4 regions of the Pantoea sp. X-Soil-OKNW-556 genome follow, and region 4 is predicted to be linked to each of the others. Evidence: predicted binding sites of a transcription regulator. Region 4 holds the regulator's gene; each other region holds the start of a gene.
What was found. The regulator CRP, encoded in region 4, controls carbon source genes, mostly activating them, when cyclic AMP is high. The targets are predictions, from matches to a motif close to ATGTGANNNNNNTCACAT.

Region 1 (2,205 bases), 450 kb from region 4:
AGCCCCATTCGTTGTCACACCAAACCAGGGTTTTGATAAGGTGGTGACCGCTGACCCGCGTTTGCGTGCCATCCACAATGGCACTGTGCGGATCATGGTTAAAATCTACTGAGACTAACGGTAATTCCGTATAGTCAACTATACCACGAAATGCCCCTTCTGATGCGTTTTGCAGCAAGGCATTGACCTCACATGCCTTCACCGCCTGGCGTACCGAAACGCTCAAATCAATGGCCGTAACATTGATGGTTGGCACACGCACCGCGATAGCTTCGAAGCGATCGTTAAATTTCGGAAAAATGCGCGTTATACCCGCCGCCAGCCGCGTATCCACCGGAATGATCGATTGGCTGGCTGCACGGGTACGGCGGAGATCGCTGTGATAAGCGTCGATCACCTGTTGATCATGCATCGCCGAGTGGATGGTGGTCACGGTGCCTGACTCAATGCCAAAGGCGTCATCCAACAACTTTATCACCGGAATAATGCAGTTGGTGGTGCAGGATGCGTTGGAGACAATGCGGTCAGTTTGTTTAAGAGCCTGTTCGTTCACGCCGAACACTACGGTGGCATCCAGATCGTTACCGCCCGGATGCGAGAACAACACCTTCTTCGCGCCCGCCTGCAAATGGGCTTCGCCATCCGCACGGCTGCCGTAAACACCGGTACAATCCAGCACGATATCGACATTCAGCTCCTGCCACGGCAGGGTGGCGATATCGGCCTGATGCAGGATACGGATAGTATCGTCACCGACAAACAGCTGGTCGCGTTCCTGGCGCACGTCAAAGGCAAAACGTCCGTGGCTGGTATCGTACTTCAGCAGATGCGCCATACCGGCGGCTTCCGCCAGTTCGTTAATCGCCACCACGGTGATTTCCGCTCTGCGGCCTGTTTCATACAACGCACGCAGCACATTACGCCCGATACGACCAAAACCATTTATAGCTATGCGAACGGTCATCTTTCCTTCAACCACACCTGAAAAAACGTGCCGATAGCCTGAGCGTTTCACACCCTTTTGTACAGGGAATTCTTGTCGACTGCCTGTGGTTGTCAGCGGGTTTCACGCCACAACTGAAACGGTTCAGCTAGGATAAAGCAAGGAAGGAATAACAGGAATGATTGTGATCAACTGCGCTGCTGATTATTGGATCTGCGTCACAAAATAAGCCAATTTAAGATTATTACTGGAGGAATAATGAGGTAATGCTTGCCCGAATTCGTAGCGGCGCGATTTATCGCGCAATTCCGTGCGCGATGTCGGAAAACCCCGCGCGATAAATCGCGCCGCTACGGAAATCCAAACGGGCGGCCATCGGGCCGCCCAAAAGCATTACAGAATCGATTTCGCGGTTGCGACCACATTGGCAACGGTGAAACCAAACTCTTCGAACAGTTTCTCTGCCGGGGCTGATTCACCAAAGCGGGTCATACCGACGATTGCACCGTTCAGGCCGGTGTACTTGAACCAGTAATCGGCGATACCCGCTTCGATAGCCACACGCGCAGCCACTGCTTTCGGCAGGACAGATTCACGGTAAGCCGCATCCTGTTTGTCGAACGCATCGGTGGACGGCATGGAAACTACGCGCACTTTACGGCCTTCGGTGGTCAGCTGGTCGTAAGCACCGACCGCCAGTTCCACTTCTGAACCGGTGGCGATCAGGATCAGTTCCGGCTGACCGGCACAGTCCTTCAGCACATAACCACCGCGTGCCACATTTGCCAGCTGCTCAGCGCTACGATCCTGCTGCGCCAGGTTCTGGCGGGAGAAGATCAGCGCGCTCGGGCCATCTTTACGCTCAATGGCGTATTTCCACGCCACCGCAGATTCCACCTGGTCACACGGACGCCACAGGCTCATGTTCGGGGTGGTGCGCAGGCTCGCCATCTGCTCAACCGGCTGGTGCGTCGGGCCGTCTTCGCCCAGACCGATGGAGTCGTGGGTGTAGACCATGATTTGACGGATCTTCATCAGCGCCGCCATACGTGCCGCGTTACGCGCGTATTCCACAAACATCAGGAAGGTGGCGGTGTACGGCAGGAAACCGCCGTGCAGGGCGATACCGTTGGCAATCGCGGTCATACCGAATTCGCGCACGCCGTAGTGGATGTAGTTACCGGCCGCATCTTCGTTGATCGGTTTAGAACCGGACCACATGGTCAGGTTGCTCGGTGCCAGGTCAGCTGAACCGCCGAGGT
Region 2 (2,205 bases), 330 kb from region 4:
CCAGCTTGCGTCCGACCATCATCTCAATCAGGCTCTCTTCACTCAGCTCGCTGACTGGACGTTCGGCAATAAACTGACCGTCACGGAACACCGTGACGTCATCGCAAATCTCAAAGATCTCTTTCATGCGGTGGGAAATGTAGACAATGCCGCAACCCTGCGCTTTCAACTCATTGATCACGCGGAACAATGACAGGGTTTCGGTATCGGTCAGCGCATCCGTCGGCTCGTCCATGATGATGACGCGCGACTGAAAGCTGAGAACCTTAGCGATCTCCACCATCTGCTGGTCGCCAATCGACAAATCACCCACCAGCTTATGGCTGTTAAAACGCAGGTTCAGACGCGCTAACAGCGCATCCGCCTCGGCATACATCTTTTTCCACTCAATGCGGCCAAAACGGTTCACAAATTCGCGGCCAAGGAAGATGTTCTCCGCCACCGTCAATTGCGGGATCAGGTTAAGTTCCTGATGAATGATGCCAATGCCCGCTTCCTGAGACGCTTTTGGCCCGGAGAACGTGGTTTCTTTACCCAGCCAATGCAGCGATCCGGCATCCATGCTGTAAATACCGGTCAGCACTTTCATCATGGTGGATTTACCGGCACCATTTTCTCCCACCAGCGCCATCACCCGACCAGGCCAGACGGCCAGTGAAGCCCCTTTCAGCGCTTTCACACCGGGAAATGACTTTTCAATCCCTTTGAGTTGCAATAACGGTTGCATAGCGGCCTCAGAAGGTAACGCCCGCGCTCAGGATGACATTCGCATACGGAGAGCACTCTCCGCTGCGAATGACCGCCTGACTACGCTGAGTCTGTTGTTTGAACTGTTCATGACTGGTGTAACGAATAGCGATGGTATTTCCCTGGTGTCGTTGCAAGGCATCGAGCACGGCGAGCAGTGCGCTATGGAGCTGCGGGTTGAACTGCTTGATCTCTTCCGCCATCAGGGCGCTCTCAACCTGCATCTCCTGAGTGACCACCTCAACAACCTGTAAAAACTCGGGCGTACCCGGCGTCAGCGCCAGATCAATACGTTGCGGCCCCACAGGAATGGGTAAACCCGCATCGGCAATCGTCAGCGTATCCGTGTGTCCCAGACGGGCAATCACATGAGAGATTTCAGCGTTTAACAAGCGACCTTTTTTCATTTCTTCCACTCCACAGCGAAACGTTTCGCTGACCGGAGTGTATAAAAAATGCATAGCAACTCAATGGCGGCATCACGGAAATGTGATCACCATCGAAACGTTTCGCTTGTGCCAGAAAATATTTGAGTTAGGCGAGGAATAAATCAACCTCCGCTGACAACAGCATAAGAATTTTCACAATGAAGAAGAGAAATACCCCACGCAGTCAGAAGAAATTCCCTTCTCATCCTTATGTTAAGTTTTTTCAGAGGTAACGAAATGTGTATTTGTCATGGATAACAACACAGGAATCGAAGGATCGAAGCTAATGGATTTTAAATTAAAAGCACTCACCAGCCTGATTACCGTTTCACTGGTGGCCGCCGCTTATGCCAATGAGGGGGACATAACACCCAATTACGCCACAACAGGCCCTGTCGCCATCGCTTCTGCCGATTTTAGTGTTACAAGTTCAGCAGAAGAATCCGTCCTGTATGAACTGGATGCTTCTGCAAGTCAGAATGCTGTCTCTTTCCGTTGGCGAGTAGCAGAAGGAAAGGGTGTCTTCTGGTTGCAGGAAAAACCGGGGGGAGGATGGAGAACCGAGGTTAATCAGGCGAAAGCAACAGCGCTGGTCCCGGCAAACCATACCGGCATTGCAGTTTATGAAGTCAGCGTAACGGACAAAAATGGCAACACCGATACCCGGCAAGTCACCATGACCGCCATTTCCCCGTTGTATTCATCCGTTGAGGAAAATCTGGCTAAACCCACTGAATTTCCCGACTGGGGTGAAGAAAACACTTATATGGCGGGAGATAAGGTCACCTTCGCCGGGATTAAGTACATCGCGACAAAATGGACACAATCTACACCCGCTAATGGCGCAGGCTGGAAGTTTGCAGATCCGGAGCAACTGCGGGAATGGAACAAATCAATGTCTTATTCCCGCAAAGATAAAGTCAGCTGGCAGGGAAAAGCCTGGAAAGCGGCGTACTGGACGCAGGGGAATACGCCAGGAGAACATTCCGTCTGGCTGGAATTATAAGCGGGCTGCCGGAGCAGCCCCGCC
Region 3 (2,205 bases), on a different replicon from region 4:
TTGCCAATGGTGCGCAGATGGGTGGTGCGGCTGCGCAACAGCAGGAAAGCCAGCGGTAAGGTGGAACCCACACCCCCGATCAACAGGTAATGATCCCAGAATCCCTGAAGGTAGATGTGCGGCAACGCGGTGCCCGCCGCCAGCGCCGCCTGGTTAGCGGAGAGGTTAGCCATCCAGAATGGGTTCATAATCCCGGTGACGATCAAGGCTCCGTGAATACCGGCAAACCAGAACAACTGACAAAGCAGCACCGACAACAAGATCGCTGGCAGCGAGTCAGACGCCGACACCAGCGGCTCAAGCAGATGCATAATCGCTTCGGGAATAATCATCCCGGTCTGCGCCTGGATAAACAGATTGAGCGGGTGCAGCGTGCCAATGATCACCACCACCGGGATCAGGATTTCAAAAGAACGAGCCACACCGGTTGGGACTTCTTTGGGTAAGCGGATGGTGATGTTGTTGTGCTTCAGCCAGGCGTAAACCCGCGTCGAATAAATCGCGGTGATCAACGCGGTAAATATCCCCTGCCCGGATAAATAGGCTGTGGAGATAGTACCGTTGGAGTAAGGTGCGGCCACCAGCAGAAACGCCATAAAGGCCAGCAACCCCGACATGACCGGATCGAGCGAGAACTGCCGCCCGAGGCTTGCGCCAATCCCCACCGAGATAAAAAAGGTCATGACCCCCATGCTGAGGTAAAACGGCAACATCAGTTGCTCACGGTAAGTCGCGGAAAAATCCAGCCAGGCACGGGCAAAGCCGTTGGTGGTGGTGGCCGAGAATGGCGGGAAGATAAATACCAGCATGAAAGAACCGATAATCATAAACGGCAGCGCGGCAGTAAAGCCGTCGCGGATCGCTATGATGTATTTCTGTTGCCCGAGACGTCCGGCCAGCGGCGTGATCGCTTTTTCGATAACGCCAATCATCGACTGATATAACGAACTCATACCATCACCTTTATTCGTGAGCCGCCTCAATAAGCGAAAGCGCGAAATCCAGCACTTTGTCGCCGCGCTGCATACCGTAGTCCATCATCTCGATTGGCTGGACAGGGATCCCGGCGCTTGCCGCTTTGTCGGCCAGCGTTTTCAGCATGTATTTCACCTGAGGTCCCAGCAGCACCACCTGATAACGCGCAAACTGCTCGTCAAATTCGGTCACGCCATACGCATCAATTTCAACGGCCAGACCGCGTTCCTGCGCCACTTCTTTCATTTTGCGTACCAGCATGCTGGTGGACATCCCCGCCGAACAACACAACATAATCCTGATCATCGTCATCCATCCTTAAAGCTATGCCTCAATGTGGTTACGATTGGATATCATACGGAAACCGGTTTCCATGAAAGGTTGAACGAAGTGTGACCCGCATCAATTTCTGATGAATCGGCGCTTTTTTTATTAGATTCGCATCACAAAACATCATTATTTCAACCCATAACGGCGCGATTTATCGCGCGTCATTTTGGCATAGTTAAAAAACCGCGCGATAAATCGTGCCGCTACGGGATGGTGATTTTGCGCAAAAATGGAAAACCGGTTTCCAAGAATAAGGGAAGTCGTTATACTTCTGCTGGCTAAAGTTTGCTCAGGGTTTCCGGGGAGAAAGATGTCTACGATCAACGATGTATCGCGCTTAGCTGGGGTGTCAAAAGCCACAGTTTCTCGGGTGTTGAGTGGTTCGCGCGGAGTGAAGGAAGCCAGCCGTCAGGCAGTGCTCAAAGCGGTTGACGAACTCAAGTATCGACCTAACGTTATTGCTCAGTCACTCTTCAGTCAGTCTACCGGTTGTATTGGCGTCATCTGCGCCCAGGAAAACATCAACCAAACTACCGGCTACCTGTATGCGCTGGAAAAACAACTCAGCCAGCACCAGAAACATCTCCTGTTACGCTTCGCCAACAACAAAGCCGATGTGTTACATGCGCTCGATGAACTGAGCTGTGGCCTGTGCGATGACGTGCTGATCATTGGCGCGCGCTTCCCGCTCGATATCCAGGATGACAATGTGATTCTGGTCGATTGTGCCGAAACTGACTGGCCCAACAGCATCCAGTTTGACCACGGTTTTGCCGCTGAGACCGCCTGTAACTATCTGATCAGCCAGGGTAAGCGCCAGATTGCTTTGATCTATCCCGAGGCCGGTAACGCAGGCGAGCAGGTACTGAGTGGTTATAAGCTCGCACTGGAAAATAACCT
Region 4 (2,205 bases):
ATGTGTGAAAATGCGTGGCGCTTCTTCACGACGTTCCGAGGTCAGTTTGACCTCACAATCCTTCACATCATTGCGCCCTTTTTGCAGGATCGACACGACGTCAATCGCGCTGCAACCGCCTGCCGCCATCAGCACCATCTCCATCGGGCTCGGTGCTTTGTCGCCCGAATTGCCATCCATTAATATCTGGTGACCTGATGAGGATTCTCCGAGAAAGGTAAGCCCTTCCACCCATTTAACCCGTGCCTGCATTATTCTTTCTCCTGAATAGGCTGATTTGCCGCCAGAGTACGCTTTCACCTGAGAAACAGCAATCCAGACTAATCGCCCTTTTGCTGAAGCGAGACAACAGAAGACAGCTAGCAAAAGCTGTGCTACAAACAGAGCTGAAAATATTTTCGTCGCAATAGACGAAGGCGGGAAGAATCAGAAGCCTGGCTTAAGAGTCCACCCGAATAATTTTCCTTAACAGGAAGCGCTCTACGATTTCACCGCCTGACAGGGAAAACTGCCCCCTGTGTTTTGGGCACGATTACAACAGAGGATAATAGCGAATGGTTCTCGGCAAACCGCAAACAGACCCTACACTCGAATGGTTCCTGTCCCATTGCCATATTCACAAATATCCATCCAAAAGCACCCTGATTCATCAGGGTGAGAAAGCGGAAACGCTCTACTACATCGTGAAAGGTGCCGTTGCGGTGCTGATCAAGGATGAAGAAGGCAAAGAGATGATTCTCTCCTACCTCAATCAGGGGGATTTCATCGGCGAGCTTGGCCTGTTTGAAGAAGGTCAGGAACGTAGTGCCTGGGTACGAGCCAAAACTGCCTGCGAAGTGGCTGAAATTTCCTACAAAAAATTCCGTCAGCTGATTCAGGTAAACCCGGATATTTTAATGCGTCTTTCGGCGCAGATGGCGCGTCGCCTACAGGTGACATCAGAAAAAGTGGGCAACCTTGCCTTCCTTGATGTGACCGGTCGCATTGCGCAGACGCTGCTCAATCTGGCCAAACAGCCCGATGCCATGACCCACCCGGACGGGATGCAGATCAAAATCACCCGTCAGGAAATTGGTCAGATCGTCGGATGCTCACGCGAGACAGTTGGCCGTATTCTGAAAATGCTGGAAGATCAAAACCTGATCTCCGCACATGGTAAAACCATCGTCGTTTACGGCACCCGCTAATTTCTTCTCACCCACGGCGTGATGGCAGCATCACGCCGTTTTTGTCTGCGATGAGCTGATGTGGCGTCGAATCATCTATCATCCCGAAGTGAACTATGCCCTGCGGCAAACGCTGGTGCTGTGCCTGCCCGTGGCCCTCGGCTGGCTGTTTGGCGACCTGCAAAAAGGCTTGCTGTTCTCCTTAGTGCCCGCCTGTTGCAACATCGCCGGTCTTGATACGCCCCATAAACGCTTTTTTAAACGCCTGATTATTGGCGGTTCCCTGTTTGCGACCGGCAGCTTTCTGATCCAGTGGCTGACGGATTATCACGTCCCCCTGCCGCTGATTCTGCTGGTGCTGCCACTATTAGTGGGCGTGACGGGTGAGATCAGCCCGTTGCATGGCCGCTTGTTACCCGCCACGCTGATTGCCTCCATCTTTACCCTGAGCCTGGTGGGACGTATGCCGATCTGGGTGCCTCCGCTGCTCTATATCGGCGGGACCTTGTGGTATGGGTTGTTCAACTGGTTCTGGTTTTGGCTGTGGAAAGAGCAGCCGATGCGCGAGTCGCTGAGCCTGCTGTACCGTGAGCTGGCGGATTATTGCGATGCCAAATATACCCTGTTGACGCAGCTGACCGACCCGGAGAAAGCGCTGCCGCCGTTGCTGGCACGCCAGCAAAAAGCGGTAGATCTGATCACCACCTGCTACCAGCAAATGCATATGCTGTCGGCCAGCCGCGATAACAGCCATAAACGCCTGACGCGTGCCTTTCAGGTGGCACTCGATTTGCAGGAACATATCTCCGTCAGCCTGCATCAGCCGGAAGAAGTGCAAAAGCTGGTGGAGCAGAGCCATGCTGAAGCGGTGATTCGCTGGAATGCCAAGACCATCTCCGCCCGTCTGCGCTTGCTGGCCGATGCCATTTTGTATCACCAACTGCCGGAACGGTTTCAAATGGATAAGCAGCTGGGTGCGCTGGAAAAAATTGCCCGCCAGCACCCGGACAATCCGGTGGGGAATTTCTGCCTGTATCAC

Region 1: epd (erythrose-4-phosphate dehydrogenase) is a predicted target of CRP. The motif match lies at 1,150-1,167, and genes of this name have one in related genera.
Region 2: rbsD (D-ribose pyranase) is a predicted target of CRP. The motif match lies at 1,235-1,252, and genes of this name have one in related genera.
Region 3: AC6I8T_RS27325 (PTS sugar transporter subunit IIB) is a predicted target of CRP. The motif match lies at 1,366-1,383, and genes of this name have one in related genera.

The regions. Positions count from the first base shown of each region.
Region 1 is NZ_AP035990.1:3,649,779-3,651,983, forward strand. It holds gene epd (erythrose-4-phosphate dehydrogenase) at 1-964, opposite strand, end outside; gene tkt (transketolase) at 1,337-2,205, opposite strand, start outside.
Region 2 is NZ_AP035990.1:4,423,659-4,425,863, forward strand. It holds gene rbsA (ribose ABC transporter ATP-binding protein RbsA) at 1-727, opposite strand, end outside; gene rbsD (D-ribose pyranase) at 735-1,154, opposite strand; gene AC6I8T_RS20650 (carbohydrate-binding protein) at 1,426-2,181, shown strand.
Region 3 is NZ_AP035994.1:184,449-186,653, forward strand. It holds gene AC6I8T_RS27320 (PTS sugar transporter subunit IIC) at 1-953, opposite strand, end outside; gene AC6I8T_RS27325 (PTS sugar transporter subunit IIB) at 964-1,281, opposite strand; gene AC6I8T_RS27330 (LacI family DNA-binding transcriptional regulator) at 1,616-2,205, shown strand, end outside.
Region 4 is NZ_AP035990.1:4,096,714-4,098,918, forward strand. It holds gene AC6I8T_RS19140 (OsmC family protein) at 1-252, opposite strand, end outside; gene crp (cAMP-activated global transcriptional regulator CRP) at 555-1,187, shown strand; gene AC6I8T_RS19150 (YccS/YhfK family putative transporter) at 1,246-2,205, shown strand, end outside.